Regions from separate parts of the Orenia sp. genome, predicted to be linked through region 1. Evidence: riboswitches for the same ligand, from Rfam matches in the RefSeq annotation. Region 1 holds a riboswitch; the other holds the start of a gene.
What was found. Region 1 has a riboswitch for ZMP and ZTP ahead of ACTCDL_RS00475 (formate--tetrahydrofolate ligase). Riboswitches for the same ligand answer to the same signal wherever they lie in the genome.
Positions count from the first base shown of each region.

Region 2: another riboswitch for ZMP and ZTP. It lies ahead of pflB (formate C-acetyltransferase); the one in region 1 lies ahead of ACTCDL_RS00475 (formate--tetrahydrofolate ligase).

Region 1 is NZ_JBSQYM010000002.1:28,807-44,810, forward strand. It holds gene ACTCDL_RS00415 (methyl-accepting chemotaxis protein) at 1-1,324, shown strand, start outside; gene ACTCDL_RS00420 (FxsA family protein) at 1,351-1,839, opposite strand; gene ptsP (phosphoenolpyruvate--protein phosphotransferase) at 1,970-3,676, opposite strand; gene ACTCDL_RS00430 (HPr family phosphocarrier protein) at 3,694-3,957, opposite strand; gene ACTCDL_RS00435 (sigma 54-interacting transcriptional regulator) at 4,277-6,307, opposite strand; gene ACTCDL_RS00440 (IclR family transcriptional regulator) at 6,341-7,114, opposite strand; gene ACTCDL_RS00445 (NAD+ synthase) at 7,228-7,959, opposite strand; gene ACTCDL_RS00450 (hypothetical protein) at 8,247-8,705, opposite strand; gene ACTCDL_RS00455 (ECF transporter S component) at 8,839-9,357, opposite strand; gene panD (aspartate 1-decarboxylase) at 9,585-9,935, opposite strand; gene panC (pantoate--beta-alanine ligase) at 9,988-10,839, opposite strand; gene panB (3-methyl-2-oxobutanoate hydroxymethyltransferase) at 11,102-11,911, opposite strand; gene ACTCDL_RS00475 (formate--tetrahydrofolate ligase) at 12,289-13,965, opposite strand; ZMP/ZTP riboswitch at 14,150-14,239, opposite strand; gene ftsH (ATP-dependent zinc metalloprotease FtsH) at 14,584-16,004, opposite strand, start outside.
Region 2 is NZ_JBSQYM010000001.1:4,350-20,353, forward strand. It holds gene pflA (pyruvate formate-lyase-activating protein) at 16-750, opposite strand; gene pflB (formate C-acetyltransferase) at 887-3,082, opposite strand; ZMP/ZTP riboswitch at 3,537-3,621, opposite strand; gene ACTCDL_RS00030 (adenylosuccinate synthase) at 3,676-4,968, opposite strand; gene purB (adenylosuccinate lyase) at 5,137-6,432, opposite strand; gene ACTCDL_RS00040 (hypothetical protein) at 6,941-7,690, shown strand; gene ACTCDL_RS00045 (cyclic lactone autoinducer peptide) at 7,747-7,869, opposite strand; gene ACTCDL_RS00050 (accessory gene regulator ArgB-like protein) at 7,859-8,497, opposite strand; gene ACTCDL_RS00055 (hypothetical protein) at 8,651-9,121, opposite strand; gene ACTCDL_RS00060 (sensor histidine kinase) at 9,148-9,999, opposite strand; gene dnaB (replicative DNA helicase) at 10,534-11,868, opposite strand; gene lonC (Lon family ATP-dependent protease) at 11,883-13,751, opposite strand; gene rplI (50S ribosomal protein L9) at 13,772-14,218, opposite strand; gene ACTCDL_RS00080 (DUF2232 domain-containing protein) at 14,290-15,177, opposite strand; gene ACTCDL_RS00085 (MazG-like family protein) at 15,189-15,506, opposite strand; gene rpsR (30S ribosomal protein S18) at 15,623-15,838, opposite strand; gene ACTCDL_RS00095 (single-stranded DNA-binding protein) at 15,863-16,004, opposite strand, start outside.

The sequences.
Region 1 (16,004 bases):
AGTTGTAGGTCATGGCGCTAACCAATCCCTAGTAGGCAAAAATTTAATCAATTTAACACGAAAAAGAACTGATGGGACAGATCAATATGTTATCCAAGATTTAATAAAAACTGCTAAACAAGGTGGAGGCTATGTTGTTTCATTATGGGAACATCCACAGACCAAAAAACTAGAAAAGAAATTCTTTTATGTCTCTCCAATCAAAGGTACAAATTATTGGATTGGCAGTGGAGACTATGAATCAGTTATTAATAAGTACTTAGAAAAGCAAAATACTAAAATAGATCAATTTAAATCAAATATTCTAAATATATTAATAATTTCATTAATCTTAGTAATAGTAGTATCTATCTTTATCTCTGCTAAATTCTCTAATTATTTATCTAAGTTTGTTAAAAAAATATTGAAAGGGTTAAATGAAATGGCTAAAGGTAATTTTAATCATAAGTTAAATATTAATAGCCACGATGAATTAGAGGAATTAAGTGTAACCTTCAATGAAAGCAATAAAAAAATTAGACATTTAATTAAAAAAGTATCAGAATTAATTGAAGAGTTATCAGCTTATAGTGAAGAACTATCATCAGCTACTAACGAAGAAACTCATATTACCTCTCAATCTGTAGATACGATTACCGATATTATCACTAAGATTGAAACAATTTCAACAAGTAGCCAAGAAATTGCATCATTATCAGAGGTTGCTACTTCTCAAACTGAAACAGGAAATGAAAATCTAAAAAATGCTATCAAACAGATTAAAGAGATTAATGACTCTATTAATCATAGTGTCGAGCTTATTCATAAATTAGATAGAAATTCAAAAGAAATTGGAGAAATCATCGATTTAATTAATAATATAGCTGAACAGACTAATTTGCTAGCATTAAATGCTGCTATCGAGGCTGCTCAAGCTGGGGAAGCTGGACAAGGATTTTCAGTTGTAGCTGATGAGATTAGAGATTTAGCTGAAAATACTAGTGAAGCTACAGAGAAGATTGCTAAATTAATTAAAGAAACCCAGTATAACTCTCAAAATAGTTTGGACTCAATCATTAATATCTCCCAAAAAGCAGAGTTAGGGAATGAACTTATTGAAAAAGCAGGCAAATCCTTCAATCAAATTCAAGAATCTATCAATCAAACATCTTCATGTATACAAGGGGCTTCTAATTCTACTGAAGAATTGACTGATAAAAGTACTAATGTTAGCAATTCTATTATTGATATTCAATCTATGTCTCAAAATATCAATAATTCCTCTCATGAATTAGCTGATATGGCACAACACTTAACTGAATTAATGGAACAATTCAAAATATAAAGAAGCTGGTATAATACCAGCTTCTTCTAATCTATCTCTTCATAATCTACATCTATTGATTCAGATAAATCTTCCCATTCATCATCTTCTTTATGTCTAACTTCAGAGTAATTACTACCCCTATCCTGATGAGTAAAAGAAGTATAACGATGATTAATGTGTACTTTAAATTTACTCTTGACTATATCTCTAATCACATTTCTAGTTATAGGTATAATCAATAAAAAACCAGTAATATCAGTTAATAGTCCTGGAGTTAAAAGCATTACTCCACCAATTAAGATTAACAACCCTTCAATTAAACTATCAGCAGGCAACTTTCCTTTATCCAGTGAACTTCTAATCTTACTTATTACTACAAATCCTTGCTCACGGGCTAAACTAACACCTATTATCCCAGTTAAAGCAACTAGACCAAGTGTAGCCAGAGGACCTATATAACCACCTAAATTAATCAATATTGATAATTCAACCATGGGAACTATAGTAAATAATAATAATAACCTCAAAAACATGATTATCACCTTCTTATTATAAGTTATTATCTACCATTATATCGTGATTAAATAAAATATACAAAATAATTATAAAAAAGCAACTGCCTGCACAGTTGCTTTTTTGAGGAGTAATTCTAAAATTGTATGTTTATATATTACTTAAAAAAGCTTCAACTTCCTCAGCAGTTGAGAAAGTCAATGCTTTTTGAGCAATCTCTTTTGCATCTTCTAAAGTCATATTTCTAATTTGGTCTTTAACCTCTGGAATAGAAACAGCACTCATACTAAACTCATCTAATCCTACTCCTAGAAGGTAAGGAGCTAATCTCTTATCTCCTGCCATCTCTCCACACATTCCTGCCCAATTACCTTCTCCATGAGCTGCTTCTACAACACGTTTAATTAAACGTAATAATGCTGGATGGAATGGTTGATATAAATGAGAGATATTTTCATTCATTCTATCGGTAGCAGTTGTATATTGAATCAAATCATTAGTACCAATACTGAAGAAATCTGTCTCTTTAGCCAATATATCAGCTATCATAGCTGCTGCTGGAATCTCAATCATCATTCCAACTTCAAGATTTTCATCAAAGTCCACATTTTCAGCTTTTAGCTCTTCTTTAACCTCTTCTAAAACCCCATTAGCTGCTCTTAATTGCTCTAATGCAGAAATCATTGGATACATAATCTTCACTTCTCCATATGCACTAGCCCTTAAAATAGCTCTTAATTGAGTTTTGAAGATATCTGTTCTATCTAAGCAGATTCTAATAGCTCTATAACCAAGGAATGGATTCATCTCTTCAGGTAAGTCTAAGTATGATAATTCCTTATCTCCACCAATGTCCAAAGTCCTGATTACAACTGGACCTTCCATCTTTTCTGCTACTTCTTTATAAGACTCAAATTGCTCTTCTTCAGTAGGAAAAGAGTCTCTGTCCATATATAAGAACTCACTACGGAATAATCCAATGCCTTCAGCCCCATTAGTCAAAGCACCTTTAACATCTTTAGGAGTTCCTATATTAGCTACTAATTCAACTCTGTGTCCATCTTTAGTCTCTCCAGCTAAATCTTTAAGTTGAGCCAATCTAGCCTTTCTTTGCTCATATTCTTCAGCTTTCTTATTATATGAAGCCAATTGCTCATCAGTAGGATTAATGATAATATCACCATCTACCCCATCAACAATAATTTGGTCTCCATTTTCTACTATATCTAAAATCTCACTAACTCCAACTACAGCAGGTAATTCTAAAGAACGTGCCATAATTGCAGTATGAGAAGTTCTACCTCCAATTTTTGTAGCAAAACCTAAAACCTTATCTTTATTAACTTGAGCTGTATCAGAAGGAGTCAAATCATCTGCAATCAATACTACCTCATCATCTAAAGTAGCTAAATTGATACTGTCTATGCCCAATAAATTCTTTAAAATTCTACTTCCTACATCACGGATATCACTCGCTCTTTCCCTCATGTAGTCATTATCCATATTTGCAAACAAAGTAGCAAATTGTTCTACAGTTTCATCTAAAGCTGCTTCTGCATTTACCTTTGCACTATCAATTTTACTTTCAACAGCCGAAATTAATTCTGGATCTGATAATACCAATAGATGGGCTTGAAATATCTCAGCTTTATCATTTCCCATCTCTCTTTCAACTTTATCTTTAATAAGCTGCAATTGTTCCTTAGATTCTTCTAAAGCATCGTGTAATCTTACTTTTTCACCTTCTACATCTTCAACAGTCTTCTTTTGATAATCAAGATTCTCTTCTTCTAAAATTAAAACCTTACCAATTGCTATTCCTGGAGAAGCTGCCGTCCCCATTAACTCTTTACTCATTACTGTCAACTCCTTTCCTATTCTCCAAAACCACTTTCTAACAATTCAACTAATGCATCAACTGCACCTTGAGCATCTTCTCCTTCTGCTTTGACAGTAACCTCAGTACTTTTACTAACACCTAAACTCATAATTCCCATGATACTTTTAGCATTAACTTCATTTCCATCTTTTTCAAGAGTAACCTCAGCACCATACTTATTAGCTAATTGAACAATCATAGATGCTGGACGTGCATGAATACCTGTTTCATTTTTAATTACAACTTTTTTCTCTACCATTTGAATACCTCCAAATAATTTATATTTTAAATTTAAAATTTTAACAAAATTATATCTGCGGTCATACACTAATTATTTAATGCAAGTTCCATTCCAAAATACCAAAAATAAATCTAATTGCCCAAAAAAAGGTTTAAAAAATAGTATATTAAAGAATAAATTATAAAAAACTATATATTTATAAATAATAAGTATAAAAAGCTCTAAATGAGTAAATAAAACCTTAAAATCATTCTAAAATCAAAATATATAATTTTTATTCATTTAATAAAATGATTTAGTTGATACTTTTTACCAACTGATCGTTCTTTTTTACCAACTACTCTTTAACCAATCCATACTTTCTGGCTTTAGCAGCTACAGTCTTATGAGTAACTCCTAAAACTTTACCAGTAGCATTAAAACTTTTGTATTTCTCTAAAGCCTGCTTAATAATCTCTCGTTCATACTCTTCTATACTAGCTATTTCTCCCTCAGAGGTTAGATTGATTAGAGATTTCTGTTGTTGATAATTATTTCTTATATAATCAGGCAAATCATCAAGGGTAATCTCCTGACTATCGGTGAAATTAATTCCCCTTTCAACAATATTCTGTAACTCCCTAACATTACCAGGCCAGGAATAGTTAGTTAATATCTCTAAAGCCTCTTGGGAAATAATATCAACTTTCTTATTCAACCTTTCAGATAGTTTGTCTAAGAAATGATTTACAAGCACAGGTATATCATCTTTTCTCTCCCTAAGTGGTGGTAAAATAATCGGTATAACATTTAAGCGATAATATAAATCTTCTCTGAATTTATTATCTTGAATCATCTCTTCTAAATTTCTATTAGTAGCTGTAATTACCCTGATATCAACAGAGACTCGCTCTATTCCTCCAACTCTTTCAAACTCTCTCTCTTGTAATACTCTTAATAATTTAACCTGTAATTCAACAGATAATTCCCCAATCTCATCTAAAAAGATAGTACCGCCATCAGCAAGTTCAAATTTCCCAATTTTTTTATTAATAGCACCAGTAAAAGCTCCTTTTTCATGTCCAAAAAGTTCACTTTCTATCAAATTAGAGGGAATAGCTGCGCAATTAACTCTAATAAAAGGCTTATCCTTTCTATTACTAGCATAGTGAATTGCTTCAGCTACCAACTCCTTGCCAGTACCACTTTCACCTCTGATTAAAACTGTCGATGTTGTTTCAGCTGCTTTAGATGCTCTAACTAGAGAATCCTTTAAGACTCCACTTCTTCCAATGATCCTTTGAAAAGAAGAGTCTAGCTCTCTTTCTCTCTTTAATTCCTGTTCTAAATATTCAGCTTTAGCCGATAGTTCCTTTAGCCGATCAGCTAGTTTCTCTATCTCTATCTTCTTCTTTGCTACTAAAACAGCCCCTTCTATCTCTCTATCTACTTGGATAGGATATATGTTAAATATAATAACCAAATCATTATCTTTCTCTGTTACAACTCCTGTTATACTCTCACCTGTCTCTAAAACCTGCTGGTAGGTCTTATCATGATTGACCTCTTCTAATTTGCGTCCAACTACAGTATCTATATTTACATCTAACATTTTGGCATAAGTTGGATTAAGGTATTCAATAGCACCTTCTCTATCAACAACACAGATTCCATCTTGCACCGATTCTAAAATTAAATGAAGCCTCTCTTTTAGTGCTCTTACCTCTTTTAATTCCCCAGATAACCTCTCTATAGTGGAGATATCCTGAAAGACGGCAATCGCTCCAATAATCTGACCATTAGAAAATATCGGATTTCTATTGGTGACAATAGTTGCACCACTAATCTCTTGCCTCTTACCTAGCTCAGCTTGACCAGATTTAATTATCTCTTTGAGTTTAGAGTTATAGATAACAGAATTTATATCTTCACCAATCACTCTATTAGCTGATAAGCCTGTAATTTTTTCAGCAGCAGGGTTGAAACTAGTGATTACACCTTCCTGATCAACGACAATTACACCATTGGCGATATTATTAAAAACTTTATCCATAGTTAAAGTAGTCTCTTGAAGAACCTGGTCAATCTCATCTCTTGTCTGTTTGTCATCTAAATCGAATTTGCCTTTTAAAAATTCCGCAAACTCTTCTATAGACTTATCAGCATTATCACCTTTACTGACTATCACTATCCTATCTCCATACTTTATATTACTAGAGATAACTGAGATTAAACTTGTTGCAGGAAGTAGATCATTTTCACTTCTACCTATAAATAATTTATCTTTATATTTATTCTGTAGTTGAATCGATTCACGAACTATTAAGGCTGCTACCCTCGCATGCAATCCCTTTTCATGTTCAAAAATCAATATTTTATTTCTCACCATCTAATTTTCCTCCATCTACAAAGTATTATACAATCAGCCTTTAATTCTTATACCTCCAATATTTTTTGAAATCTCCATAGCCTTACTTGTCACTAAGGGAATTAATTTATTATATAAAAACTTATCAGTAATTCTAATATTAGGACCAGAGACACTAATAGCAGCAATCACCTCTCCATCACCATTCTTAATAGGTGCTGCAACACACCTAACTCCTTCTTCCATCTCTTCAAAATCAATAGCGTAACCTTGTAATCGAATCTGCTTTAAATTTTCTTTCAGCTCCTTGATATCAGTAAGAGTTTCAGAAGTAAATTTAGTCAATTCCACCTCTTTTAATACTTTATTCAATTCATTCTCATCTAAATAAGCCAACAAGACCTTACCAGCACCTAAAGAATGGGCAGGCCCCTTACTCCCAATATTAGCAAACATTCTGACTAAATTAGTTGATTCAACTTGATCAATATAAACTACCTCTCCTTGATCTAAGATAACCAGGTTAGCAGTTTCATTACATTCATCCACAATATCTTTTAAATAAGGACGAACTATAGCTTTTAAATCTAAAGAATCTTCTAAAATACTAACTATCTCAAAGATACGAACCCCCAACTTATATCTGCCAGTTTCCTCTTTTGCAACAAAACCTCTATATATCAATGTATTTAATAGCCTATGTACAGTACTAATATTTAAATCTACTATTTCACTAATCTCGCTTAAATTCATTGATTGCTTCTGTTCTACCAATAATTCTAAAATCCTCAACGCTCTATCTACTGACTGAACTAACGTCTGCCCCATCTCTCAACCTCCATTTTTATAATATGAAAACATTATAACATATTTATCATAATATGAAAAGAAAATAGGAGTGAACAAGATGTTCACTCCTAAAAATTATCATATATATTCATTTAAAATGAAGGAATAGGAATACTCTTTAACTTATGAGCATTCTTAGCAGCCAAATCATCAACTATCTTCTTAACTCTAGGTTCTGCTTCACCTGTTAGGATATATTGATCTAATTCTTCATAACTAATCCCCATTTCAGACTCATCTGTCTGTCCACCCCATAACCCTGCAGATGGAGCTTTTGTAATAATCTGTTCTGGGACTCCTAAAAGTTTAGCCACCTCTCGCACCTCTAATTTAACTAAATTACCTAAAGGTGCAATATCAATACCACCATCACCAAATTTAGTAAAATAGCCAACTTTCAATTCACTTCTATTATCAGTACCTACTACCAAACTATTATTGATACTAGCATGATAATAAAGAGTAGTCATTCTTAATCTAGGTTTGATATTAGCAACAGCCATACTCTTCTCTACATCAGCCTTACCCTCAATTGATTCTAGCAACTGATCAAAAGTAGAGCTTAAATCAACTACCTTATAAGGGATATCAAATTCTTCAGCTACTGCCTTAGCATCCAAAGCATCTTGTGGATTGCTATAACAAGGCATAATTACACCCAAAGTATTATCTGGAAAAGCCTTCTTACATAAAGTAGCCGTTACTGCTGAATCAATCCCACCACTTAAACCAACTACTGCTCCACTACAGCCTGCCTCTGTTACCCTAGCTCTAATCCATTCTACCAATTGCTCGATAATTGAATTATAATCTTTTTCTAACATTTTTTCTCCTCCAAACCTCTAAATAACTATTATATTGTAACCGCATTCTTATTTAATTAATTATAACACAAATAGAATAATTTGCAAAAGTTAAACTATAATTTTATAGCTATTGGTCTACTAATAATGGTTATTTAACAGCTTTTTAGAATAATTATGTTTATATCAGTTTCATCTAAAGTTTAAGGTTAAGTTTAAACTATTATCTGCTTTATACTCTTAAATTTACTCAACCTTAAACTACATTCAATCCCTCATAAATCATATTCTATAAGTCTTAATAATCATTAAATAAAAGGGCTACTAACCCAATCAATAAATAATAATGTAGGAAGTACCTCTTCATCATCTAGATCATAAGAGAAATCAAAGGAATTATGTAATTTAATCTCAATCACCTTATCATCATGATAAAGAAAATTAATCTCATCCTCTTTTTTAAATACCTTAAAATCATCTTTATTTATCTCCAAGGCCAATTCTTGATCATTTTCAGCACCTGGAACATAGAGCTTATACTCTACCATCACCAACATTAATTTATCCTCTAAATTTACTGCTCTTAAAAAAGGTATAGGTTTAGAAATCCCATGGGGATAATCGACATTACGGATTTGAGGAACAACACAATCTAATAAAACTCCATATCCTTTGGCAGAAATTAAACTATTAAATAGATTAGTAACTTTTGCATAATCAATCTCTTTACCATAATTATTATTTTTACTGGTATAAAACTTGCTCATTCTCTTACCTCCTTTTTATTAGAATACCATAAAACGATTATTTTGATTAATAATTTTGCCCTTTAAAATAAAAAAAGAATAGGAATAATTTCCCTACTCCTTTTACTATATATTAACTTATCACCTGTTGAAATCAAGCCACCAAACGAGACTTCTCTATACCTTTAGCAATAGATACTGTTATTAATACCGCGATTATAACCTCTGGAATCCCATGAGTAACGGCGATAGTAGCAGCTGTCTCCCAATTAGGTAAATAGCCTCTTATTACTGCTAATGATAAGACACCAATTGTATTAGTTAAGGTACCTACTACAGCCGCTATACCTGTTCCTATTAAATTATTCTTAATAAAAATATAAAAATATGCAGCAAATATGCCAATCAAAACCCTTGGAACAATAGCAATTATCGGATCTGAGAATAATGCAGCACCACCACGCAAGAAACTAAAGAGTCCAAATATCAAACCAACAGAACCTCCTACTAAGGGACCTTCCATAATCGCTCCAATAATTACTGGAATATGCATAATAGTAGCTGATCCCGCTGGAGTAGGGACTGGAATAAAACCTAAGGGTGTTGAACCAAGCAACAACGATATCGCTCCTAGTATTCCAGTTATCGTTAATTGTCTTACTGTAAACTTCATTAATATTCCTCCTTAATTTTTAACAATTAATATCTAATCATTTCGTTTGTTATAAATTGATACTTATCGCGCAATGGGATATTGCGACACTTTTAAAATTAGCGTGAGTGGGTATGTGAGTGTGAGTAAACCCTAATAAAAAGAAGTTTTACACACACTCACAGTCATAGCTCACACTCGACACAAAGTGTCGTAATATCTCTCTTTTGTATCAATCCCCAATCATACTAAGAAACAATCTGATTATCTTCATCAACTAACACTACTTTAGGGCTTACTTCTCTAGTTTCACTCTCATCCATCAGGGCATAGGAGATTATAATTACAGTATCCCCTCTTTGAGCCTTTCTAGCTGCCGCCCCATTTAAACAGATAACTCCTGAACCTCTCTTACCAGCAATAACATAAGTTTCTAAGCGTTCTCCATTGTTATTATTAACAACCTGTACCCTCTCATTAGGAAGAATATCAGCTGCTTCCATCAATTCTTCATCGATAGTAATACTCCCTAGATAATTTAAATTGGCATCAGTTACTGTGGCTCGATGAATTTTTGATTTATGCATCATTCTTAACATAAGTTATACCTCCCATATAATTATTAGTTTAAACCTATTGAATTAAATAATATTAATTTTTAAGCTCTAACATTAGATTATCAATCAATCTAGTCTCTCCTATATACACAGCTAAAGCAATCAAAACTTTACCTTCAACTCTATTTATTTCCTCTAAGTTATTCTGATTTACTATTTCAACATAATCAATCTTAGCCAAAGGCTCTTGATTAATCAACTTTATCATCTCTTCTTTAATCAACTTAGCATCAACTTTCTCAGATGCAATTAATTGCTGAGCCTGTTGCAAAGACTTATATAAGACCAAAGCAGCTTCTCTTTCTGTCTGATTTAAATATTTATTTCTAGAACTCATAGCCAAACCATCAGCTTCTCTAACAATTGGCACTGTTACTACTTCTATATCAATATTTAAATCTGCTACCATCCTCTTAATAACCAAAACCTGTTGAGCATCCTTCTGACCAAAATAAGCCTTATCAGGATTAACAATGTTAAATAACTTAGTTACTATAGTACAAACCCCATCAAAATGACCAACCCTAGAAGCTCCACAGAGCCTATCAGTTAATCCATCTATTCTAACTGTAGTCACAGCACCCTTAAAATAAACTTCCTCAACCTCTGGAGCAAAGATAATGTCTACTCCTACTTCTTTAGCCAAAGTAGCATCTCCTTCTAAATTACGAGGATACTCTTCATAATCTTCTGTTGGACCAAACTGAGTCGGATTGACAAAAATACTGACAATTACAATGTCATTATCCTTTTTAGCTTCTTTCATTAAAGTTAAATGTCCCTGATGTAAGTATCCCATAGTGGGAACAAACCCAATAGTCTTTCCTGCTCTTCTCTCTTGCTTAACATAACTTCTAATTTCAGAAATAGTCTTGAAGATTTCCATATAGATCCTCCTTTGCGATTATACAACTTAACTTCTCACTCTATCTTGAATATTCTTCTTACAGATATGTAATTTTAAATGAGACTTTATGGGGATATTGCGACACTTTTAAAATTAGCGTGAGTGAGTAGGTGTGTGAGTGTGAGTAAACCCCAATAAAAAGAGACTTTACACACACTCATAGCTCACGCTCGACACGAAGTGTCGCATTATCTATCCATAAAAACACATTCAAATTTCATTTCAGACTTAAAAGCCTATGTTAATTAAAGCTCTCCTCTTGATTAGGAAAACTCCCATTCTCAACTTCTTTCTTATAATTTCTAAAAGCGATACTCATCTGCTGATTTAAGTCAGCATACTTTCTCACAAATTTAGGGGTAAAATCTAATGAAACCCCTAACATATCTTGACTGACCAATACTTGACCATCACAATCTCTTCCTGCTCCGATACCAATAGTAGGGATAGATAATTGCTCAGTAATTTCTCTTGCTAATTCTGCTGGTATACACTCTAACACTATAGCAAAAACACCAGATTGTTCTAAAACCAAGGCATCTTCTATTAATTTCTTAGCAGCTGCTTCTTCTCTACCTTGCACCTTAAATCCACCAAATCGATTGACAGCTTGCGGAGTAAGACCCAAGTGTCCCATTACCGGAATCCCCGTTTTGATAATAGACCTTACCTCTTCTGATATTTCGCTGCCACCTTCTAGTTTAACAGCCATTGCTCCGCTCTCTTTAATAATACGACCAGCATTTTGGACAGTCTGACTGACATCACCTATCTTATAAGCCATAAAAGGTAAATCAGTAACAACCATAGCCCTTTCAGTTGCTCTAGTTACGGCTTTACTATGATGAATCATATCTTCAATAGTAACTGCTAGGGTATTTTCATATCCTAAAACAACCATCCCCAAAGAATCTCCAACCAAGATAATATCAATCCCTGCTTGGTCAATCAGCTTAGCTGTTGGATAGTCATAAGCTGTCAACATTGTAATCTTATCTCCTGACTCTTTCCTCTCTTGTAAGGTTGTCACTGTCGTAAAGTCCCTTCTCATTCTATCACCCCATTTAATATCTTTTTAAGCTCACTTATCTCTAAAAATCAAGTTCTTCTCTTCTCTTTTAGTAGATAGCCTATACTCTTTTCTTATTCAAAAGTTTACCCCCAAAATAGAAGAAGCCCCCATATCCACAAGGGGGATAAGAGGGCCATTTATAAACATAACTAGATACAACTAGGTATAGTTATCCTAATCTCAACTTAACCGTCTCAGTCCTTTGGGATCCAAGCGAAATATTCAATTGTTCTTTGAGCTTAAATAATTCAACTCGTTACCATTATACTAATTAACTCTAATACTTTCAACCCAAAATATAAATTAAATACTAATATTTTTAACTCTTAACTACTTCCTCGTCACCTGTTACTGCTTTAGAATAAACCAGTAATTTTTCCATTTTCATCAATATCTATATTCTCAGCAGCAGGTCGCTTAGGCAACCCTGGCATTGTCATTACATTTCCTGTTAATGCTACTAAAAATCCCGCTCCTGCAGATACATTAATCTTTCTCACTGTTATTTCAAAACCCATCGGTCTTCCCTTTAGTGCAGGATTATCTGATAATGAAACAGGCGTCTTAGCCATACAGATTGGCATCTTATCAAAACCATCCTTAATTAATTGCTTGATATCCTTCTTAGCTTTAGCTGTAAAGTTGACTTTAGCTGCTCCATAGATTTCAGTAGCAATCTTAGTTATCTTCTCTTCAATAGAATCTTCAACATCATACAATACTTTAAAATCACTTGGCTGCTCAATTAACTCCAATACCTTCTCAGCCAACTTAATTCCACCTTCTCCACCTTTAGCCCAAACTTGGGATAAGGCTACTTCTACACCCAGCTCTTCACAACGCTCTTTAATTAAATTCAATTCGCCCTCTGTATCTGTTGGGAACTCATTGATAGCTACAACTAAAGGCACATCAAACTTCTGTACATTCTCAATATGCTTCTCTAAATTCTCTAAGCCTGCTGCCAATGCATCCAAGTTCTCCTCGTTTAATTCATCCTTACTGACACCACCATGAAGCTTTAAAGCACGAGCCGTAGCTACTACTACAACTGCATCAGGAGCTAAATCTGCAAAACGACATTTGATATTAAAGAACTTCTCTGCTCCTAAATCTGCTCCAAATCCAGCCTCTGTAACTACATAATCAGCAGTTTTAAGGGCTAACTTAGTAGCCATAACACTATTACAACCATGTGCTATATTGGCAAAAGGACCACCATGAATAAAGGCAGGAGTATTCTCTAAAGTCTGAACTAAATTAGGCTTAATTGCATCTTTTAATAAAGCCGCCATTGCACCCGCTACCTTTAAATCCTTAGCTGTAATAGCTTCTCCATCATGACTATAAGCTACAACCATCTTGCCCAATCTCTCTTTTAAATCTAAGATTCCCTCAGCTAAACATAAGATTGCCATTACTTCAGAAGCTACAGTAATCATATAACCATCTTGACGGGGTTGACCATTGGCTGTTCCACCAAGACCTACTACTACCTCTCTTAAAGCACGATCATTCATATCTACTACCCGCTTAAAATTAATCTTAGTTGGGTCTAAATTCAATTCATTTCCTTGTTTAATATGATTGTCAATCGCTGCTGATAATAGATTATGAGCTATTCCAATAGCATGAATATCACCTGTAAAGTGTAGATTTATATCCTCCATCGGTACAACCTGTGCATAACCTCCACCCGCTGCCCCGCCTTTGATTCCCATACATGGTCCTAAAGAGGGTTCACGTAATGCAATAGCAGTATTCTTTCCTATCTTATTTAAAGCCTGACCTAACCCTACAGTAGTTGTTGATTTTCCTTCTCCTGCTGGAGTTGGATTAATTGCCGTAGTCAAGATTAACTTAGCCGTCTTTTCTTGCTCCATCAATCTTTGATATGTCTCTAACTTAATCTTTGCTTTATAATCACCATATAATTCAATATCCTCTTCACTTAACCCCAGCTTGGCAGCTATCTCTTTAATATGTAACATCTTAGCCTCTTGTGCAATTTCAATATCAGACTTATAACTCATTTTATCTCCCCCTTTTAAATTATCATTACTTTTAATATTTCATTACTTTTGGCTGTTTATCCTCTATTCCTACTTTTTATAACTACTAATTTCTCTAATCTAAAACAAGTTCTAATCTTCTCTTTTTCTCAATCACTACTGCTAACTAAATATAAAAAACCACCTGAGCAAATAGTCTTTTCATACTATCTGCCCAGGCGGTCGGCTAAGCCATATATATGTCATAATCCCCTATGGTTATATCCATAATTATCCGCCAGTCTTATGACTCTCTTTTGACTTGATTATAACACATACCTTTTTTATTAGTCAAGAATAATTAAAAAACATATAATCACCTAATAGTAACGTATTTTACTCAAACTTAAGCTCAAACTATAGGTATGTGAATTCAAAATGAAACTTAATGGATATATTGGGACTGTTTTAGGAATCAGGAACCAGTTATCAGTAAAACAGACTGATTCCAGATTCCTGACACGAAAGTGTACCATTATCTCTATATAGCATTATGGCTAAATTTTATTCTAGATTCACGAACCTATAACTTAGCAATAGACTTTAAATTATAATTTCCTTAAAAAAAACCGCTAGCAATTAATTGCTAGCGGTTAAAATTTATTCTTCTTTATTATTATCTTCTTTTTCTAAATCCCAATAATCTTCTTCAAGATCATCATAGAACCCAGGCTTATATTTACTAATAATAGCTTTAATCTCTCTTCTATTTAAAGTCTCTTGCTCTTTTAACTCAGCTACCATATCTTCAACCATGTCTCTATTCTCTGTTAAGATAGTTTTAGCCATCTCATAACACTTTTCTACCAACTCTCTAGCTTCTTTATCAATCTGTGAAGCAACCTCTTCACTGTAATTGCGACTACGTGAAATATCTCTACCTAAGAATACCTGCTCATTATGTTTTTGACCTAAAGTTAAAGGTCCAAGCTTTTCACTCATTCCATAATCGGTAATCATATTTCTAATAATCTTAGTAGAACGCTCTAAGTCATTTTGAGCACCAGTACTAACATCATCAAGGAAGACCTCTTCAGCTACTCTTCCTCCTAATAGCATAGTAACCTTGTCTAATAACTCAGACTTGGTAATAAAGCTTTTATCCTCTGTTGGAAGGTTGATAGTAAATCCACCTGCCCTACCTCGAGGAATAATCGTCACTTTATGAGTTGGATCAGCATGCTCTAATAATTCTCCTAATAAAGCATGACCAGTTTCGTGATAGGATACTATATCTCTTTCCTTATCATTGATAATCTTACTCTTCTTCTGAGGACCAGCAATAACACGGTCAATAGCATCATCAAATTCTAACATACCAATTCTATCTTTATCACGGCGAGCAGCTAAAATAGCCGCTTCATTAGCTAAATTCTCCATATCAGCACCAGTAAAACCAGGCGTTCTACGAGCTAATACACCTAAATCTACATCGTCAGCTAATGGTTTATTCTTAACATGTATCTCTAAGACACCTTTTCTACCTTTATAATCTGGTCGATCAACAGTGACTTGACGGTCAAAACGACCCGGTCTTAATAATGCAGGGTCCAATACATCAGGTCTGTTAGTTGCAGCCATCAAGATAATTCCCTCATTGGCTTCAAATCCATCCATCTCAACTAATAGTTGGTTTAAGGTCTGTTCACGTTCATCATGACCTCCACCTACACCTGCTCCACGTTGGCGACCTACAGCATCTAACTCATCAATGAAGATAATACATGGTGCATTCTTTTTACCCTGTTCAAATAAATCTCTAACACGGGAAGCACCAACACCTACAAACATCTCCACAAAATCAGAACCACTGATAATAAAGAAAGGTACTCCAGCTTCACCAGCAACAGCTCTAGCCATTAAGGTCTTACCTGTTCCTGGAGGCCCTACTAATAATACCCCCTTTGGTATCGTAGCACCTAATTTACTGAACTTTTCAGGGTTTTTTAAGAATTCTACAACTTCAACTAACTCTTCCTTTACCTCTTCATAATTAGCTACATCATCAAAGGTAACCTTCT
Region 2 (16,004 bases), on a different contig from region 1:
GTATTCAATATATATCTATTTAACTACAGTATCGATTCCTTTCTCAATAAATATCTCTTTAAACTCTTCCATCTTCTCTTTGCTAGGTGGTTCAACATCCTTTAATTCATAATCTAGTCCGATTGTCTCCCACTTATGAACTCCCAATTGATGATAAGGAATTAACTCAACCTTTTCTAGATTATCTAATGTTACTAATAATTTACTTAACTTCTTTATATACTCCACCTTATCATTGATTCCAGGTACAACTACATGTCTAACCCAAAAGCTCTTCCCCTTCTCCTCTAATAAGTTTAAAATCTCTAAAATCTTCTGATTGCTAACACCTGTTAACTCCTGATGTTCAATATCATCTATATGCTTAATATCAAGCAAGACTAGATCAGTATAGGGCAATAACTTCTCAAATTTATCCTTATCAACATATCCAGAAGTATCTAAGGCAGTGTGAATCTCTTCCTCTTTACATCTCTTTAATAATTCTAAAACAAAATCTATTTGTAGAGTTGGCTCACCACCTGAAATAGTTATCCCACCCTTAGATCTGCTAATAAAAGGCTTACATCTTAATATTTTGTTCATTAACTCCTCTACTTCTATCTTTTGACCATCGGTCATACACCAAGTATCTGGATTATGGCAGTATTTACATCTAAGAGGACAGCCTTGAGTAAAAACAACATACCTAATTCCAGGACCATCTTGAGTTCCTAAACTTTCAACTGAATGAATAAAGCCTTTTGCCATTGTAATCCCCCTCTTTCTATAATTATCTGATTTTTAGCTCAAAGCTTAATGTCACAATATATGGGGATATTGCGACACTTTTAAAATTAGCGTGAGTGGGTGTGTGAGTGTGAGTAAACCCTAATAAAAAGAAGTTTTACACACACTCACACTCATAGCTCACACGAGTTAATCTGATAAAGTTTACAGCATATCCAGAAACTCTAATAGTTAATTGTGGGTATTTCTCTGGGTGATCTACTGCATCTAATAATGTTTCACGCTGTAACACGTTAACATTCAAGTGATGAGCATCTTGATCAAAGTATCCATCTAAGATAGATACTAAGTTGTTAACTTGTTCTTCTTCATTAGAACCTAATGCTTTAGGAACGATTGAGAAGGTATTAGAAATACCATCTTGACAATAATCATATGGTATCTTAGCTACAGAATTCAAGGATGCAACTGCACCAGAAGTGTCACGTCCATGCATTGGGTTTGCACCTGGAGCAAATGGCTCTCCTGCTTTACGACCATCAGGAGTAGCACCTGTCTTCTTACCATAAACTACATTAGATGTAATTGTTAAGACAGACATTGAATGTTTTGCATCTCTATATAACTTATGCTTCTGTAACTTAGTCATAAATCTCTTAACAACCTCTACAGCTAACTCATCTACACGGTCATCATCATTACCGTATTTAGGGAAGTCCCCTTCAATTTCAAAGTCAACAATAATTCCTTCTTCATTTCTAATAGGTTTAACTTTAGCGTATTTAATGGCACTTAAAGAGTCAGCAATAATTGATAATCCTGCTACACCAAAGCCCATAATTCTTCCTACTTCACTATCATGTAATGCCATCTGTACAGCTTCATAAGCGTACTTGTCATGCATATAGTGAATGATATTTAAAGCATCTACATATTGTTCTGTTAACCAATCTAAGAATCTATCAAATTGATCCATTACTTTATTAAATTCTAAAATTTCTCCAGTATACGGAGTAAATTCTGGTCCTACCTGTACACCACTCTTCTCATCGCGTCCACCGTTTAAGGCATAAAGTAATGTTTTAGGTAAATTACATCTAGCTCCAAAATACTGAATCTCTTTACCAGAATCCATTGCAGATACACAACATGCAATACCGTAGTCATCACCAAAATTAGGTCTCATGATACAATCATTCTCATATTGAACAGAGCTTGTATCTTTAGATACTTTGGCACAGAATTTCTTAAATCCTTCTGGCATTCTTTCAGACCATAGCACTGTTAAGTTTGGTTCTGGAGCTGGCCCTAAATTATATAATGTATTTAAAATTCTAAAGCTTGTTTTAGTTACTAATGGACGACCATCGATACCCATTCCACCAATTACTAAAGTTACCCAAAGTGGGTCTCCACTGAATAAATCATTATAACCTGGTGTTCTTAATTGGCGAGCTAATCTTAATTTAACCACAAAATCATCAACTAACTCTTGAGCTTCTTCTTCTGTCAATTTACCTTCTGCAATATCATTTTCAATATAAATATCGAAGAATTCAGAGACTCTACCTAAGGACATTGCAGCACCGTTATTCTCTTGGATAGCTGCTAAATATCCCATATAAGTCCATTGGATAGCTTCATAAGCATTCTCAGCTGGACGACCTAATTCCAATCCATAAGTCTCTCCTAATCCTTTTAATTTCTTTAAAGCTCTGATTTGATCAGATATCTCTTCTCTTAAACGGATAACTTCTTCAGTCATTGGTCCAGTTAAATGAGCTTTATCCTCTTGCTTAGCTTCAATTAACTTGTCAATTCCATATAAAGCTACTCTTCTATAGTCACCGATAATTCTTCCACGCCCATAAGCATCTGGTAAACCAGTAATTACACCAGAGCGACGAATTTCTCTTAATTGAGGGTTATATACATCAAATACACCATCATTGTGAGTCTTTCTATAAGTAGTAAAGATTTCCTTGATTTTATCGTTTACTTCATAACCATAAGCCTCAGCAGCTTGATTGGCCATTCTAATTCCACCATAAACATTTAAAGTTCTCTTTAAAGGAGCATCAGTTTGTAATCCAACAACCTTCTCTAAATCTTTATCTATATATCCTGCATCATAAGCATTAATATCAGCTACTGTATCAACATCAACGTCTAAAACTCCACCATTTTCAATCTCTTTCCAGATCAATTCGGAACATTTTTCCCAAACCTTTGTAGTTCTTTCTGTTGGACCTGCTAAAAAAGAATCATCACCTTCATAGGCTTTATAATTTTTTTGAACAAAATCCCTAACATCAATCTCCTGTTGCCATTTACCATTTTTAAAATTAGACATTGTTGTAATCCCCCTTCATCTTATATTCTTATATAATTGAAATGATAATAATTATCGTTACGAACAAATTATAACATATCATGATTATAATTTCAATTGATTCAATAATTATTAAGAATAAAACTCTTTATCAAAACCATTATACTTTATACTAACATACTTCTAATAAATAAAATGTGAATTATATCACACCTATCTCTTAAATATAGAAATTTGTTAAAAATTTATTCTTCTTTTTTAGTAATGATAACTATTTATCTCGCTTAAATAATAACATAAGCAATTTTTATAGTCAATTAAATTAATTTTTTAGTGAAAACATAAAATTTTCACGCAATTCAAACTCAAACAACAATTTTAATCAGAGTTTAAATGTTATTTATTTATCAAGTTATCAAGGTTCTAATTGAAGAAATTTTAACAAAAAATAAGCCCGTCTGAATAATGACTAATAACTCATTATCCAGACGGGCGATTTTAAAATAGATTATACTCCCCCATGGTTAATTCCATGCTTTCCGCCAGTTGTATAATCATTTTATATTCTTTTCATACTTTTATTATATCCGATTAATTAATAAATATCAATTTAATTAGTTATTTTCTAATAACTCATCTAATACTATTGTCTGGTTTCTCTTAGGTCCTATAGATATAATAGAAATTTTAGTTTTCGTTAATTCTGATATACGCTCTAAATACTTCTTAGCATTTTCAGGTAACTTATTATAATCTGCGATATCACTTGTTTTAGACTGCCATCCAGGTAAGGTTTCATATACTGGCTTACATTCTTTCAAGATTTCTTCTTTAGTTGGAAATTCTGTAATAATCTCACCTTGATACTCATAACCAGTACAGACTTTAATCTCCTCTAATTCATCTAACACATCTAATTTAGTAATTGCTAGACTAGTCAATCCATTAATTCGAGCAGCATATTTTACAATTACAGCATCAAACCAACCACAACGACGAGCTCGTCCAGTAGTTGTACCGAATTCATGGCCTACCTTTCTTAAATATTCACCCATCTCACCTGTTAATTCTGCAGGAAATGGCCCTTCACCTACACGAGTAGTATAAGCCTTAACTATCCCTAATACCTCTTGTATCTTAGTAGGTCCTACTCCTGTACCACTACAAACACCACCAGTTGTTGGGTTAGATGAAGTTACAAAAGGATAAGTTCCATGATCGATATCTAACAGTGTTCCTTGAGCACCTTCGAATAAGATATTATTACCCTTTTCTATCTCTTGATTAATTAATAATGAAGTATCTGTAATATACTCTTTAATTCTTTCAGCATACCCCAAATACTCTTCAACTATCTCACTAGCCTCAAAAGTCTCTAATCCATATACTTTATCTAAAATTAAATTCTTCAACTCAACAGCTTCTTCAACCTTTGTTTTGAACATATCAGCATCGAATAAATCTTCCATTCTAATACCCGATCTTCCGATTTTATCCATATATACTGGTCCTATCCCTTTACCAGTTGTTCCAATCTTACTGTTACCCTTTCTCATCTCTTCGGCCTTATCTAATACTCTATGATATGGCATAATGATATGAGCTTTAGAGCTGATGTATAGGTTATTAACCTCTACTCCCTTTTCAGCCAAATACTCTAATTCCTCAATTAATACCTTAGGATCTACTACTACACCATTACCAATTACACATTTAGTATCATCATATAAAATCCCAGAAGGAATTAAATGTAGCTTATATTCTTTCTCACCTACTACAACAGTATGACCAGCATTATTACCCCCTTGATAACGGACTACTAAATCAGCCTCTTTACCAATCATATCTGTTATCTTACCTTTTCCTTCATCTCCCCATTGAGTACCTACTACAACTATAGTTGACATTTAACAAGCCCCCTCTAAATAAGTTTACAGTATACAGTGTACAGTTGACAGTAGTTTAAGTAAAAATATACTAACTAAATCATCTATAAATAAATTCAATTAAATAAGATTATAAGTCAATAATTTTTAAAATGTTTTAACTGTAAACTATCAACTGTCAACTTTTAACTACTTAAGTCCAAGTCTCTGATAAATCACATCTATATTCTTTAAATGATAAGAATAATCAAATATCTGCTCTACCTCTTCTTCTTTCATATGCTCTATTAGTTCTCTATCAGCCAATAATAATTCTTTAAAGGTCTTCTCGCTATTCCAAGCTTCAAGAGCATTACGTTGTACGATAGCATAAGCATCATCTCTTAATAATCCTTTATCTACTAAAGAAAGCATTACTTTCTGTGAGAAGATAAGCCCCTTAGTCTTAGCTAGATTCGCGTCCATATTCTCTTCATATACAGCTAAATTATCGACTACATCAGTAAATTTATTTAACATATAATCAATTAAAGTACTACTATCAGCTAAAACTACCCTTTCAGGGGAAGAGTGGGTCAAATCCCGTTCATGCCATAGGTTTACATTATCAAATCCAACATTAGCATTTGCTTTAACTACTCTAGATAATCCTGAGATTCTTTCACAGGTAATTGGATTCTTCTTATGAGGCATTGCTGAAGAACCTTTTTGACCTTTTTTAAAACTCTCTTCAATCTCTAAAATATCTGTTCTCTGTAAATTACGAATCTCCGTAGCAAACTTGTCCAAAGAACTAGCAATAATAGCTAATACACTAAGATATTCAGCATGGCGATCTCTTTGCAAAATCTGAGAAGAGATAGCAGCAGCCTTTATTCCTAATTTTTCACAAGCCAACTCCTCTACCTCTGGACTAATATTAGCAAAAGTTCCTACTGCTCCAGATATCTTTCCGACACTAATTCTCTCTAATAATTGCTCTACCCGTTCAATATGACGATTAACTTCAGAGTACCAATTAGCTAATTTCAATCCTAAGGTTACCGGTTCCGCATGAACTCCATGAGTCCGTCCAATCATAACCCGCATCTTATACTTTTTAGCTTGTCTAGCTAAAACTTGATTTACTTCCTGCAAATCATCTAAGATCAACTCCAAACTCTCTTTCATCTGCAAAGCCCTTGCAGTATCTTTAACATCAGAAGAGGTCAACCCCATATGTATATACTTTGACTCCTCTCCTAAACTCTCTGCAACTGCTGTTAAGAAAGCTAAGATATCATGGCGAGTCTCTTTTTCTATCTCTTTAATTCTATCTACACTAAAAGATGCATTCTCTTTAATCTTCTCCATATCACTTTGAGGAATCTCTCCAGTCTCTGTTAAAGCTTCACAGACTGCTATCTCAATATCTAACCATTTACTAAATTTATTCTCTTCATTCCAAATCTTTTGCATTTTTGGTAAGGTATATCTACTTATCATTTATCTATCCTCCTAGCAATTAATTTTAACATTGCTTTATCCACAACTTTAGTTACTAACTATCATTTATAAAATTCAAAAAATCTAATAATTTATAAAAAATAATTAACAACCAAAATTCAATGTTAGTAAATTATTATTCAACATTAATATGATAGCAAACTATTAAATAAAAGTCAACGATAAGTCGAATTTTAATGATTATTGTATTATGAATATTCGTATATTTTATTATTTTAGTGTGATGAAGTAATTTTCTAGAATATTAATTAGCAATATACAATTAATATTCATTGATAACCTTAAAATTATGCCCATCAATTCAGAATAACTGTAATATTAACTCAAAAGATTCTACTTCTTTATTAACCCTCATCTTACTACAAATCTATCTCCTACATTTAAACAATTGAAAAAAAGGATTTTTAAGTAATAATGTATAATTATTACTTAGATATCACTTTTTATCAAAAAATAAATTTTAATGTCAATTTAAAGGAGGAGAATAATGAAAAAACCACTAATTTTATTTCTATTTATGACTCTGTTGTTCATATCTCAGGGTATCTTTGCCCAAGATATTGAGATAGTAGGAAAATTGACTTATAACACCTTTGATTTAAAGCAATATGTTAATGGAAAAGAAATCCCTATTTATACAGATAAAGAAACAGAAGAAAACTTTAAAGACCAAGCTAAAGAAGGTAAAGGCTATTATTTGGGGCTAATTTACTGGTTCAATAATAAATGGGGAGTTGAAGGTGGCTTTGATAGAGCTGATAGCACTTATGATGGAGCCTGCCCCCAAGAAACTGTTAATACACTTGATTTTAATGTAAACCGAGAAATAACTACACAAAAATTATATGGACCTTATCTAGGAGTAGTCTATTCTATTAATCGAATATTTAAGCTTAAAGCAGGAGTACTACAATACTACATAACACAAAAAGATACCTTCAAATATAATGGTCAAACCATGCGCTCCTCTACCACTGCCAAGTCTAAAGGAGAGGGGGCTCTTTTAGGAGGAGAACTGACCTACCATATTACAAAGAATCTCCTATTAAATAGTGATTTGACCTATCGAATAGCTAGATTAGAAGTAACCAAAGCTCCTGCTTATAATCGAGAAACAGGAAAATATGACCCTAATAACCTGGTAGATTATGATGAAGATTATCCTGGATATTTTGGAAAATATGAATCAAAAATGGATGGCTTCCGCCTTGGAATCTCACTTTCTTACTTATTCTAATATTTATATAAGCAAAAACAAAGGCTTGTCCAAATGGACAAGCCTTTGTTTTATGATTACTTCTCTTCTTTCAAAGCCTCTGGTACTTCTGGTTGATAGATAAACATCATACTAGCAGATTTAGAACTCTTTCTTGCAATTCCTTTTAATACTTTAGCAGCAATCTTTTTAGTCTTCATCTGTATCCCTCCTCTTTTTATATACTAACTCTAAGAGATAATACGCTACAGGAGTTAGTGTAAACAACTGCCAAGCCAATCCCAATAAAACTGCTGTAATAAGCTGATTAGAACCTTCTTTCAAGACTATATATATATATGATACCAAAATTATTAATAAGAAGATTATTAGTGACTCTCTTTTTAATTTCATCCTTCTCATCTCAGAATTAATAGGATTACTTTCAACATCAGCAGGAGCATAGAGATAAATTATGATAAAGCCAATTATCATAAAGATACTAAATATTAAAAAGGCATTACTCTCTATCTCTAAGATATTCAAAGATGCAATTAAGCCTAAGGAAGTAAAGACAGTGGTACTTGTTACAATACACTGCTTATAAGTCTTAGCATGAATTCCACCTGAGAATAATCTCAATATAGCAGCCACAATGGCTGCTGTAACAGCCAACCTAGTCACACCAATTAAAGATGATATTATAATGATTAATAATAAGGAGGTCATAGTAGATATTAGAGCCATTAAGCCAAATGCTAAGATATCCTTCTCTTCTTGGTCATAATCCTTAAAGAAATAATTGGTACAGCTATAACTAATACTTTCAAGACCATTTCTCTCTGCCATATCAACCCCCCCCCTGCTTATTACAAAATATCTTAAATTAATACTTCTACACCATTATAATACCATATTATTACATGAAAATCAATGGTTTTGATGGTATTTTTTTCTACAAAAGATATTGAATTATCTGTTTTTTCGACATTTATTATCTTCTTATTTTTGCTCAACCCTAGAACTAAATATCCTAAACTTAAATCTATAAATTAGTACTGCTGTAAGAACTAAAGGAACTTTGCTGATATAAGATAATGAAAAGTACCACTTTAAATCATGATTCATAACTTTAATATCAATGTTGAATAAATCAAAAAATATAGAAAAAGTTACAGTTTCCCCAATGTATAATATGATAAGGCTTATCAACATAGAGATGATCAACTTTTCTGTAGCCACCTCAATACTAGATTTTATTAATAAAATTATTGTAGCTATTAATATAAAAGAGTGAAGTCCAAACAAGCCAAATAAATCTCTAACAATCCATATTATAAAGACATTTACTATTGCTATCTTCAAATAATCCTTAATATCCATTTTAGCATCTATCAAACCTAAGGAAACATAGATTAGCAATATAGTTTCAGGAATACCATTAAATATATATTTAACTAATGATAACTTCATTATTTTATCCTCCAATCTCTTAATATTTATTTGATTTTCTTTAAATAACATGAGAATTCTGTACCAAAACCATTTTTACTTTCTAGCCTCAATTCACCACCAAACTCCTCGATTAATGATTTAATAATATATAAGCCAAAACCTCTATCTTCACCTTTGGTGGAGAAGCCTGGCTTGAAGATATTCTCTTGTAGCTCTCCACCAATGACAGAGCCACTATTATAGACAGATAATAAGTACTCTTCTCCTCTATCTGTTCCTTTCACAATAATACTCTCTTTATTACCAGAATCTTTGACAGCATCGATAGCATTATCGATCAAATTAGATAGTACCCTAAAGAGTTTGTCAATAGGAAAATTAACCTCTTCAACACCTACTTCGACCTTACAATCAAAGTTTATCCCAGCTTTAACTGCTTCTAACTTTTTAGAGATGAGGATTGAATCGAGAATAGAGTTAGATAAAATATCCTGCTTAAAATCAACCTTGGAGATATCTTTATTTAAAGACCTAATATACTCCTTAACCTTATCTTTCTTACCTAGCTGTACCATGCCATAGATCGTCTGTAGATGATTTAAAAAGTCATGCTTCTGGCTTCTTAGATTCTTAATTGACTTCTTACTCTCTTCTAGCTTGACCTGTTGAATCTTAAACTCAGTCTCATATTCGACCATCTTATATAACTCTGCAACCATAATTATCGATAAGATAGATAAACCAACCACCATAAAGATGATTATATTGAATAATTTATCATAAGAAACACCAAATAACTCTACTTCATTCCAACCTGTTATAAATAATAATAAGAGGGTCTGAGTTAATAAGATAATCATCACTTGATATAAGCTCTTTTTATTGAAACTATCCACAGTTATCACCACCAATAGCTAAAATTAATACCTTGCTTACCTTAATATTTTCGACTTTAATTGACAAATCCCTTTATATTCTAGAAGAAAGCAATAATATCCTTTTATTTATGTACAATCATCAATTTATATTAAAAACAATCTATACCAGTGGAATCAATTGTGTTAAAATAATAACTTTATTACATTTAATTCTTTAATAGTTAATAAAAACCTTTATATTTCTAAATTAATTTATAACCAGTTGTATAGAACAAAATGGGCTATCGCCCAGTCTGCTACTCAAAGCCTTAAAAATAATTCAAAACAATTTTTAGCAACGAATCTCACTAATTTACGCGAATTTAAGTCAAAACTTTTTTAAGACCTAATTTAGTTTTTAAATTTTAATTCGTGCTATTCGCGTTAATTCGTTGCTACTTTTTTTAACCCCTTTAAATAAGTTACCCACACCCTCTAAAAAGGCATAATTTCCTTAATAATAATAAAAAAAGAGTGAAATAACCGATAATCGGTTATTTCACTCTTTAAAATTTATTTCTCTTCTCTTTTAGATAAATCAACAAACTTGGTATACTCTTTTTGGAAGGCTAACTCAACAACACCTACTGGACCATTACGTTGCTTACCAATGATTATTTCTGTAATTCCAGCACGCTCAGAGTCTGGATTATAATAATCATCACGATAAATAAAAGCTACTACATCGGCATCCTGCTCAATAGAACCACTAGAACGTAAGTCACTAAGCTGAGGTCGTTTATCATTACGCTGTTCCACCGCACGACTCAACTGAGATAATGATACAACTGGAACACTAAGTTCACGAGCTAAACCTTTTAAGGAACGGGAGATATCAGAAACCTCTTGTTGCCTACTTTCAGAGCCTGCACCACCAGTCATTAGTTGCAAGTAATCAATTAAAATTAAATCTAGACCATGTTCAGCTTGAATCCGTCTGGCTTTAGCTCTCATTTCCATTACTGTAATACCTGGAGTATCATCTATAAATATTTTAGACTCCCCTAAGCGACCAGCACCTTGGGAGATTCTACGCCAATCATTTTCATTTAGAAATCCTGTTCTTAAACGGTGACTATCTACTTGCGCTTCAGAACACAACATTCTCTGTACTAACTGTGATTTTGACATCTCTAAAGAGAAGATAGCTACAGACTTCTTCTCTTTTACAGCTGCATGCTGGGCTATATTTAAAGCCAATGCAGTCTTTCCCATACTAGGACGAGCAGCTAAAATAAATAGGTCTGATGGTTGTAGACCTGATGTCATCTTGTCTAAATCCCTAAATCCAGTAGCAATGCCCGTTACATCACCTTTATTATTATATAATTTCTCTAAGTTATCAAAGGTATCCATTAAAATATCTTTAATTCCATCAAAGGTCTGAACGGTTCTTCTTTGGGAGAGATTAAAGACCAACTGTTCTGATTGGTCTAAGATATTATCTATCTCCTGGTCTCCTTTATATCCTAGTTGAGCAATCTGATCAGCAGTTTTAATCAATCTTCTTAAAATTGCCTTTTCTTCTACAATCTTAGCATAATGTTCCACATTAGCTGCCGTAGGAACACTATTAACTAAAGAGGTAATATAGGAAGCTCCTCCAACTGCTTCTAAATGTCCTGTCTCTTTTAAATCCTCACTTACTGTAACTAAATCAACAGGCTCTCCTTTATCAAATAGACGATTTATTGCATTAAATATAATAGTATGAGCTTCTCGATAAAAATCCTTAGGTTTTAATATTTCAATTACCTTGGCTATGGCATCCCTGTCTAACAACATAGACCCTAATGTAGATTTTTCAGCATCTATACTATTTGGAGGAACTCTATCAATTTCTTCCATTATGAAACCTCCTTCTAGCCATCCAACATCTTATCCAAGACTTCTTGGATATCTACTACTGGGCTTACTTTAATCTTCATATCCTCTAAATCTACTTTATTATCAACTGGAATTAAGACTTCCTCAACACCAGCTTGATATGCTCCATAAACTTTTTCAATGACTCCTCCAACTGGCTTAACCTTTCCATGTAATGAAATTTCACCAGTAATTGCTATATCTTGACGAACAGCAATATTCTCTAAAGCACTGATAATCGCTACTGAGATAGCTGACCCAGCCGAAGGTCCATCTACTTGACCTCCCCCGATAATATTAACATGGATATCATAATCACTGATCTCCTTACCAGTGACCTTACGGATTACAGAAGCAGCAGTAAAGATAGAATCCTTGGTCATACTACCTGCTGTTTGATTAAATCGTAAACTTCCTTTACCTTCTTTGCTAGCTGGGAAAGCAATGGCTTCTACCTCCAATACAGAACCTAAAAATCCACTAACTCCTAACCCTAAAACCCTACCTACTTGACTTTTATTACTAGCCTCTTTTTTATTGATAGGAACCAATCTACTTAGCTTAACAGCCTCTAAAACCTCTTTAGTAGTAATCTTATCCTTTTGATAGTACAATGCTAAATTATAAGCATCTATTAAAATATTGACAGCACTTCTTCCTTGAATTGTGTATTCACTAATAGATTCAGCAACTCCCTTAGCTACTTTCATATCTAACTTATCAGCAGCCTGATCGATAATCCTAATTATATCATCCTTAGTTAATGGTTCAAAAAATATACTAGTAGTTCTAGAGCGTAAAGCAGGATTTAAATCCTGAGGACTTCTAGTAGTTGCCCCTACCAAAATAAAATCAGCTGGAGCCCCATCTTTAAATAGCTTTTTAATATATTGTGGAACATTCTCATCATCAGGATCATAATAAGATGAATCAAAATGTACCCTCTTATCCTCTAATACCTTTAATAATTTGTTCTGTAATATAGGATCTAATTCTCCAATCTCATCTATAAATAATACTCCTCCATGGGCCTTAGTTACTAGTCCCAGTTTTGGTTCTGGAATCCCTTCTTGGGCCAATTTACCCTTAGCACCTTGATAGATAGGATCATGAACAGAACCTAATAAGGGATTTGTTACTTCTCTAGGATCCCAACGTAATGTAGTTGCATCAACTTCAATAAAATTAGCCTCGTCACCAAAAGGTGTTTTGTCTCTATCTTTAGCAATCTCTAATGCTAAACGAGCAGCTGTAGTCTTTCCAACCCCTGGCGGCCCATGAATAATAATATGTTGAGGATAGGGTGATGATAGTTTAGCTAATAGAGCCTTAATCCCTCTCTCTTGACCAACAATCTCTTTTAAAGTTTTTGGTCTCAATAGATTAGTTGCTGAGACATTAAGCCCTTTATCTTCCAAACACTCAAGTTCGATATATTTCTTTAAAGTAGCTGGATTATCAGCACCATCATCCTTACTTTCTTCTTTTATAATCTCTTCTTTTATCTCTTTAATATATTCTTGATGCCTTAATTCTAGTTTCTTATTGATTTTATCTTCTAGCTCTTCCTTAATTGATTTCTTCGCTAAATCATCAACTAAAATATCTTCTAACTCTTTTAAAAGTTTTAATTTATCTTCAAACTCATCAGGAACTTTATCTAACATGGGGTGATCTAAAATTATTTTCTGTAAAGCAACCAATTGATCTTCAATATCTTCAGATTCTAATATATCTAATATATCTAATTTACCTGCCTTTAATAATAGCTTCTCTGTTCCATATATTTCTGATAAAAGGTCAAAAAGGGCAGTAATTTTATGCTCTAACTGCCCTTTTTCATCCTGAGTTCGTTTATCTAGCATAGAATCCCCTTTCTAAATCACTAGGCCTCGGTCACTTTAACTTTTACATTAGCAGTTACATTTTTATGTAACTTTATACTTACCTTTTTCGTTCCTAAAGTTCTAATATTATCATTTAAATCTATTTTACGTTTATCAATCTTTTGACCAGTTTCCTGCTCAATCTTATCAGCAATATCATTTGTTGTTACTGAACCAAATAATCTACCATTCTCTCCAGCTTTGACTTTAAATGTGAACATCTCACCTTCTAGAGATTCAGCTTTCTCTTTTGCTTCTTCTAATTCTCTCTCTCTTCTTCTCTTCTTGGCCTTCTTCTTCTGCTTTAAATTATGAATATTTCCTTCACTAGCTTTTTTAGCTAGACCACGTGGAATAAGATAATTTCGTGCATGTCCATCAGAAGCATTTACAACTTCTCCTTTTTTACCTAATCCTTTGACATCTTTTTGTAAAATGACTTTCATAATACCCCTCCATTATCTGTTATTATATAATAACTATTTAACCTTGACAATAATCTATTAATAACAAGAGACTAACTTTTATGTAATTTACGAAAATCAATCCAAATATCTAAAAAACCTATTAATAAACTCAAATAATTAATCATTGGCGTAAAGAAAAATATAGTTAACAAAATTAATGCAATTAATCTTCTATTTCTAAATTTAAGAAAATAGTAATAAAGCACAGATAGCCCTTCCATAAATAATAAGAAGGTAATTATTACAAAAATATTTTTCCCTATTATATTATTAAATAATATAATAGATATAATATAAATAATAGCTAATATTCTAGAAAACCTAAGCGATCTAAAAGAAAAATCTGGTTTATAATCATAGCCTAATTTGTTTAAAGTCAAACTACTGAAATAATAGTTAAACACTGAATTTATTATGGCAATACAGAAAGAAAATGCTAGATAGGTCTCCTTTAAGAAATTAATAGTTTGATTTATAACTTGATCAATATTAAACAAGCCCTCTTCTGACAGTCCAAATTGTTGATAAAATTCAGAAGATAATTGTAATATATTCTTTGATTCAGTAAAAATATCTATATTTAATATATAAGTTAATGTAGCTAAAATTAATAAAATTGATATAAAAGAAGTAATGATTCCAATTACTATAATGATTCTAGAAGAAAAACCTTCTTCAAAAGCAGCTCCCATAACAACCCCAACAAATCCTATTGTCAGAATAAATACTAAAGAAATTAAAGGGTCAATGAATATAAATAATATAAAAGCAGCTAAGATACTAGCTATTATACTAAACTTACTCTCTCTTCTAACAGCCAAAATAATCAAAGGGACAGGAGCTATAATCCCTAAAAAAGGCAAGAATAAGCCTAAAACGACTAACATAACCGTTATCATCGCAAATAATACACTCTCTATTATTATCTTGCTTTGCACTCTTACCCACCTCAAGTTCTGTCTTTTAGATGTTCTAATAGCTCACTTAAATCACCATACCAAGCCTCTATTTGATGCTTATCATTAATATTTAGTTCCAATTGTTTTTCCAGTTTTCTGTCTAATTGATCAAAAGAATATCCTAATCTCTTAGCTAATAAATATGTAGACATAATTATATTAGTCAAAATTTCTAATAACTTTGCTTCATTTTGTTTAATCATTAATTTAAATAGTAAGGAAACATTACTTAATATTTCAGTCTTTAACCATTCTATTATTTTCAAGTTTTTAGTTATAGAACCCTCGATAGAGTTGAACTTCTTCATGAGGAACCTCCTAATAAAGCAATATACCAATCAATATCTATAACCTAATTCTTCTTAAATCCGATTTTTCCTGCAAAGTAAAAATAAAAGGAGGCATAGATTGCCCCCCCCATTTATTAGTCAATTTTATAAGGTAATAAAGCGATATTTCTAGCTCTCTTAATAGCACTAGTTAATTCTCTTTGATGTTTTGCACAATTACCAGAAATTCTCCTTGGTAAAATTTTACCACGATCTGTTATATATTTACGTAGGATATTGATTCTTTTATAATCAATTTTATCTACTTTATTGGCACAAAAATCACATGATTTTCTTCTTCCTCGAGCCATCTGTTTTTCCCTCCTTTTAAATTTTTAGAAAGGGACTTCTATATCTTCTTCCATAGATTGTATATTACTATTATTGCTATTACTATTGCTACTAGTATTATCATTTCTATTAGAATTAGAATTATTATTACCCCAGTCTAAGAAGGTAACATTATTTGCTACAACC